3 regions of the Arthrobacter sp. Y3221159 genome follow, and region 1 is predicted to be linked to each of the others. Evidence: riboswitches for the same ligand, from Rfam matches in the RefSeq annotation. Region 1 holds a riboswitch; each other region holds the start of a gene.
The links. Region 1 has a riboswitch for cyclic di-AMP ahead of AC5RT3_RS13420 (C40 family peptidase). Riboswitches for the same ligand answer to the same signal wherever they lie in the genome.
Positions count from the first base shown of each region.

Region 2: another riboswitch for cyclic di-AMP. It lies ahead of AC5RT3_RS04320 (aggregation-promoting factor C-terminal-like domain-containing protein); the one in region 1 lies ahead of AC5RT3_RS13420 (C40 family peptidase).
Region 3: another riboswitch for cyclic di-AMP. It lies ahead of AC5RT3_RS16585 (LysM peptidoglycan-binding domain-containing protein); the one in region 1 lies ahead of AC5RT3_RS13420 (C40 family peptidase).

Region 1 is NZ_JBNHFC010000012.1:25,506-27,674, reverse strand. It holds gene AC5RT3_RS13425 (NlpC/P60 family protein) at 1-116, opposite strand, end outside; gene AC5RT3_RS13420 (C40 family peptidase) at 277-960, opposite strand; cyclic di-AMP (ydaO/yuaA leader) riboswitch at 1,031-1,209, opposite strand; gene AC5RT3_RS13415 (M23 family metallopeptidase) at 1,338-2,159, opposite strand.
Region 2 is NZ_JBNHFC010000003.1:49,204-51,372, forward strand. It holds cyclic di-AMP (ydaO/yuaA leader) riboswitch at 820-979, shown strand; gene AC5RT3_RS04320 (aggregation-promoting factor C-terminal-like domain-containing protein) at 985-1,719, shown strand; gene AC5RT3_RS04325 (glyoxalase superfamily protein) at 1,782-2,156, opposite strand.
Region 3 is NZ_JBNHFC010000017.1:70,411-72,579, reverse strand. It holds gene AC5RT3_RS16585 (LysM peptidoglycan-binding domain-containing protein) at 21-878, opposite strand; cyclic di-AMP (ydaO/yuaA leader) riboswitch at 882-1,052, opposite strand; gene AC5RT3_RS16580 (aggregation-promoting factor C-terminal-like domain-containing protein) at 1,333-2,169, shown strand, end outside.

The DNA.
Region 1 (2,169 bases):
ACGGCGGCCTGGCGACCTACGCCGCCGGCGTTGTCGCCCACAGCCTTGGCAATGACGGCGATCGAGCTGGTTTTGGTGACCTCGGCACGGTGCCGTGCGGTAGCACGAGTAGTCATCAGTTCTCTCTTTCGATTACCTCGGGGCCTGTGGGCAACCCGAGAGTTTTGGACGCGCCGGCATCTTGGGGGTACGTCGGCGCGCCCCGAACGGGGATGGTGGTTTAGCGAAAAAGTGCGGGCAAAGAAATAGTTCCCGGGGCCGAAGCCCCAAGAACTATTAGCCTGCGAGGGTGAAGAAGGAGGAGGTGCCGGTAGCGGCGACGGAGTGCAGCAGAGTGCCCTGGGAGGGGTTGAGTGCGCTGATCATCATGCCGTTGCCGACGTAGATGCCGACGTGTGCGCCGCCGTTCTGCATCACTAGGTCACCCGGCTGGGGGGTGGAGGTGGGGGTCATGGCGGTCCATGCGTTCACGCGCGGGATGCTGATGCCGGCCTGGGCGTAAACCCACTGGGTGAAGCCCGAGCAATCCCAACCGGAGGTGGGGCTGGTGCCACCCCAGACGTAGGGGCTGCCAATGCCGGTGTAGGCGATGGCCGCGAGGCCGGTGGTGGCCGCAGAAGCGGCGGTCGCAACAACCTTTTCTGCCGCGGTTGACGCGGTTGACTGGGCGGAAGTGGCGGTTTCGTCCTCGTCGTCGGAGGTTGACTGCACGGTCACGCGTTCAACAACGGGGGCGGCGACGGTGGTGACCACCGGGCGCTCGAAGGAAACGGTGGCGGTAGGTGCTGCGGTGACTGCAAGTGCTGTCTGCGCGGAACCGGACTCGGTGGAAGCGGAGACACCGGCGGTGGTGTCCGCGGTGGCCGGCAGACCCATGGCAAGGACAAGGCCGGAAGCGGCTGCAACAACAGCTGCCTGGCGACCCACTGTCCCGGCGTTGGCACTAACAGCTTTGGACACGGCGTCCAAAGGGTTGGTACGGACCGGTTGCGCACGGTGGCGCGCAGAATTATGGCGTGAAGACACGAAGGTAGCCTCTCCCAATGCCTGCGAGGTGAGCTGTCGGATTCGGATGGGAGTCACCCGGCCGCGCCGCTTCAAGGAAGCTTTGCGACTTAACCCCAAGGCCTTCCGTGAAGAAGGCCAAAATTGGTTCCCCCGCCCCTGCCAGACGATGAAATGCGAACGGACCTTGAGCGGTGGCAGAGTTAGGCAATCCGCACAAGAGCGTCAACTTCGGAAAAGTTGACGCGAGTTAGACGGTACAGGAGTTTTGACCGAATGTCACATTCAGGTCACGGCTGGTCACGTCAATTCGAGAGTCAGCAACCATTTGACTAGAGCCAGCCCGTCGGATCCACTACTTCGCCGTTGACCTGCACCTCAAAGTGCAGGTGGCATCCGGTGGAGGCTCCGGTGGTTCCGCTCAGTGCCACAACCTCGCCGCGCGAGACCGTCTGGCCCTCAGTCACATTGAAGGACGACAGGTGGTTGTACGTGGTCTCCAGGCCGTTTCCGTGGTCGATCACCACACGGTTGCCGCCGCCGAACTGGTGCCAGCCTACAAACGTCACGGTGCCGGTGGCGGCCGCGAGAACTGAGGTCCCGCACTGGGCAACGTAGTCCTGCCCGCGGTGGAAGTCGCCGGAACCACCCGTGATGGGGCTGACGCGGTAACCGAAGGGCGAGGCTGTGGTCAGCGACGCCAGCGGGGCGCCCAGGCTTCCGGTGGATGCGGCGCGGGAAACAGCGCCGGCGGACTGGGCGCTCAGGAGCTGCTTGAGCTTGCCGTCCGGATCCGCCTGGGTCACTACGGCCGAGCGGCTGAAGTCGATCTCCGCTCCGGCTTCGGCGGAGATAGCGGGCTGCGGGGTCACAGCGGTGGCCGCAACAGGCGCAAGGCCCGCCCCGTCGGTGGCCATGACCGGGCTGGTGGCCGGAACAGTCACGGTGAGCACCAGACCGGTGGCAGCCAGTGCCATGCCGGCCTTCTGGCCGATGCCGCTCGCCGAGGCGAACTCGGTGATTTGCCGGAACGGACCCCGACGGCGCCGCGCATCACGGTGGAGATCGCGGGGGCGCTCCGTGTGGATGACTTCGGCGACGCGCGGTGCCGAAGCGGGGCCAGCGGCGCGGCGGCGCCCCCTGGAGGTCTGCATGGACAAGAAG
Region 2 (2,169 bases), on a different contig from region 1:
TTGAGTTCTTGTTCACATTGGAAGTGTGCAGCGTAACAATGGCAACTTGCAAGTAACAATGGATCGAATCGTCCGCATTGTGAGACGAAATGCTCTATTGTGGCGCAGATCACGATTCTGGCGGAAGCTAAAGAATAACATTCGTTATCCGATTTGCCGCCACAAATAGGGCTGTTGGCAGAATATTCTTCGCGAAAGGCGACTCCGCGAAGTTTTTTATTCAAGTGAGTGCGAATTGCCAAAATCGCCCCCTACTGCCCCGGCGCGTGTCCAGCGGCGCGCGGAGCAAGGGAAGAAATTTTCCCGCAAGCCCGCGTTTATCGGCCCGCAGGCCCAGGATCAACTCCGCTCCCTGCACCTGGCCCACGCGTCCGGGCCGAATACCTCCCGGCCGCGAGCGCCGTATGTACGGTCGATGGACTGTGACCACTGGATGCGATGCTCCCAAGTTCGACGGCTTGAACTGCCGCGCAGGCTCCGCCCGCCCACACCGGAGGTCCAGGCGCTGTTACTCATCGCGATGGACGCCGCCCAGGACCGCCCCGTTTGGGTGAAGAGGCCGGCCTCGGCCGCGGAGGGAACCAGCGGACGGGACTTGTCCAACGCAATGAATAGACAGGCCCACGAAGGGAAGGTCACGGCCGCATCACAGCCGGGCCAGACGCATAGCCCTCCACCTGCCCTTATGCGCCGACTGGCACAAGTCGACGCGCCGTCATCGTGATGTCCGTTACCTAAATGTGACTTAAGCGCTGAACTCCTGTAGCGTCGATTGGGTACGGTTCCCGTTCGGGCCGTATATCCGGATGACGCCAAGCTCTGCCACTTCCCGGATTCCGCTTGATCGAAGGCAGAGGCGGGGGACCCACCGTCCCGGGCACTGATTTGCCCTTGGGGTTAAGCCAGCACGTGATATTTCCGTGCGGCCGGATGCCCTCATCCGAACCCGACAGCTAACTCCGCAGGTGTGAGAGGCGATTCATCATGTTTACATTCCCGGCTAAACCGCGCCCGAAACAGGGTTCCGACAGCGATTCCCAGCGTTCGGAAGGCAAGAAGTTCACCCTCGGCAAGCGTGCCGCGGTCCTCGCAACGTCCGGTGCGCTGCTGGTAGGCCTCGGCGCCGCCGGCCAGGCGACAAATGCTTTTATTCCGGCGGCGTCCACCACAAGCACCACGGCGGCGGACTCCGATGCGCAGATGAGCATCGAAAAGAGCGAGATCCGGTCCCACCCGGCCGAGTCTCCCGCCCCCGCCGAAATCAACGTTGTTCCCCAGGCCGCCGAGCCGGCCCCCGCACCCGCGCCGGAGCCCGTCCCCGCGGCTGAGCCTGCTCCGGCACCCGAGCCCGCTCCGGCACCTGCACCCGAGCCGGCTCCTGCACCCGAGCCGGCTCCCGTCGTCGCGGTCAACGACCCGGCAGGCGCGCAGGCCTACGCCGCCGGCCAGCTTGGTTCCTACGGCTGGGCCCAGGACCAGATGCAGTGTCTGGTGACGCTCTGGACCAAGGAATCCGACTGGACCACCACGGCCACCAACCCCAGTAGCGGCGCCTACGGCATCGTCCAGTCCCTGCCCGCCGAGAAGATGGCCAGCGCCGGTGCGGACTACCTCACCAACTACCGCACACAGATCAACTGGGGCCTGAACTACATCAAGGAGCGCTACCAGTCCCCCTGTGGCGCGCTGAACTTCCACTACGCCAACAACTGGTACTAAGCCGCTGCTGAATTTCACCGGCCCTCACGCTGTCCGTGCGTGAGGGCCGGTGATTTTTGGGCTTAAGAGTCCCGTCCCGGGATGTACTGCACCGCCCACCTGTTGCCGTCCGGATCGGCGAAGTAGACGAAGTGGCCCCAGTCCTGCACGTCCACGTCGCTGACGTCGACGCCGTTCTCCTTGAGGTGGCGGTGCGCGGCTTCGATGTCGTTGACCACCAGCTGGAGGTTGGAACCGGTCCCCGGAGGGGCGTCCGTAAGTCCTTCACCAATGCAGATGGAGCAGGCCGAGCCCGGCGGAGTCAGCTGGACGAAGCGGATGGAGTCGGTGGGCCGCTGGTCGAAATCGGCGTTGAAGCCAACCTTGTTGACGTAAAAATCCTTGGCACGGTCCACATCGGACACAGGGACAAACACGAGTTCAAGTTTCCAGTCCATGGGCTCAGGCTAC
Region 3 (2,169 bases), on a different contig from region 1:
GCTTCAGTTGCGCGGGGTAACTACGCTACCCGGACGAAGGAAGCTCCGCCGAGCCAGCTGATGGAGTGGACTTCGGTCTTGTAGCCGTCCACGCCGCCGCTGACAACCTGGCCGTCGCCGGCGTACACGCCCACGTGGCCTGCAGTGATCACCAGGTCGCCGGGGGCGGGGGTGCCCACGGTGGTGCCGTACTGGTAGAACTGGCCGGGAGCCAGGTCACCGACGGACTTGCCGACGGAGCGGAGGGCCTTCTCCACCATGGCGGTGCAGTCCTGCTGCACGCCCAACTGGCCGTAGGCGGAAGCCAGGATGGCTGCACCCGTGCCGGTGCCGGTCGCGGCAGGTGCGGGGGCCGGGGCCGGAGCCGGGGCAACGGCCGCGGAGGCATAGTTCATGGTGGAGCCGGTGTTCGCCAGGGCAGGTGCGGCCTGGGCAGGAGCAGCGGCAGGTGCCACGTAGCCGGCGCCCGGAATGGTGATCTGGTCACCGGGGTAGATGATGGTGGAGATGTCCAGGCCGTTGGCGGCCAGCACATCGTTCAGGCTGACGCCGTGAGCGGCCGAGATGGCGCCCAGGGTGTCTCCGGAAACCACGGTGTAGACGTTGCCGGCGGCAGGGGCTGCGGCAGCGGGGGCAGCCACTGCGGCTGCCGGAGCGCTGGACGCCTGGACGCTAGCGGTTTCGGTGGTATCCGGGCCGGTCACGCCTGCATGGGCGGGAGCTCCAACACCGAACGCAATGCCGGACGCAGCGGCAACTGCGAGCATCGGACGGCTGAGCGTCCGTGCCTGGGACTTTGCGGAAGCAGCCAAGCCCTGGAGCGCGATTGAGCGGGCCGGAGTTGCGCGGTGACGGGCGGTAGGGAAATTTTTTGACACGTGTGATCGCCTCTCCCATGCCTGCGGGGTGAGCTGTCGGGTTCGGGTTGGAGATACCCGGCCGAAGGCAACCGCCCACAATGGACGGAGGCGCTATCGACTTAACCCCAAGGCCGTAACGGCCGTGGAAACTTGGTTCCCCCGTCCCTGCCAGCTGGAAAGCGATTGAATCCCGGGTCAGTGGCAGGGCTCGGCATACTGATGGGAATGTCCCGATTGGGAGGGACACCTGAAGACCATAACCCGGCCCCGGAGCAATTGTCACGTTTGGGTAACATACGAGGCGCTTCTATCAAATTAAGCAAACGTCTGGAGGTACTAGCACACCTTTCTGACCTCGCGTGATATTTTGCGGCTGGCGTCGCCTGTTATTTATGTCACAAACTTATTAAGGTAGCGGCGGGAGGTCGCCCAACCCTCAACCTAGTGTTGAAACCCGCTAAGCTTCGGAGCTATGCGCCTGATCGGAAGCATGTTCAAGCCCCCGCTGCTGGGAGGGCTGCTGGCACTTGCCCTGGCCGGCCCCGCTGCCCTGCCTCCGGCGGCCGCGGATGAGACTCCGCCGGGCGGGTACCCATCGTGGGAAGACGTTCAGAAGGCGCAGCAGTCTGAAGCCGGGAAGGCGGCCGAGATCGAGAACATCACAGGCCTGCTTCAAGGCCTGCGGTCCGAGTCCGAAGCGCTCGGGACGGCCGCCGTGGCATCCGCAGCCGACTATGCACTGGCGGATGCCGCCCTGCAGTCCGCAACGGCCAGGGTGGATGCCCTTGCAGGCCAGGCTGCCCAGGCGGACGCGGAGTTGCAGCGGCATCAACAGGCCGTTGGTGCGCTGGCCGCCAGATCGTACAAGACCGGCGGAACCACCATGGGATTCTTTGTGGCACTGGAAGCTTTGGAGAACAACAGCATCCACGGGCTCAACGTCGTTGAGGTGGTGGGAGCCAAGACCGCGGATTTGGTCAGCCGGGCGGAGGCCGCCGGCAAAGCCACCGCTGCGCTGGCGGAGCAGGAAAAGACCGCCAGGGCGGAGCGCGAACGCCTGTCCGGGGAGGCGAAGGCCAAGCTGGACACTGCCCGTTCCGCCCAGGACGCGGTGGCCCGGCAGGTCGCCGAAGAGCAGCGGCGCAGCGGAGAGTTGACCGCGCAGCTGGCGTCCCTCAAGGGCACGACGGCGGCGCTCGAGGGCGAATACCGGCAAGGCCAGGCGGCGCTTGCAGCCTATGAGGCGGCGCAGGCTGCCAAGCGAGCGGCTGCCGAGGAGCAGGCCCGCCGGCAGGCAGCTGCAGATGCT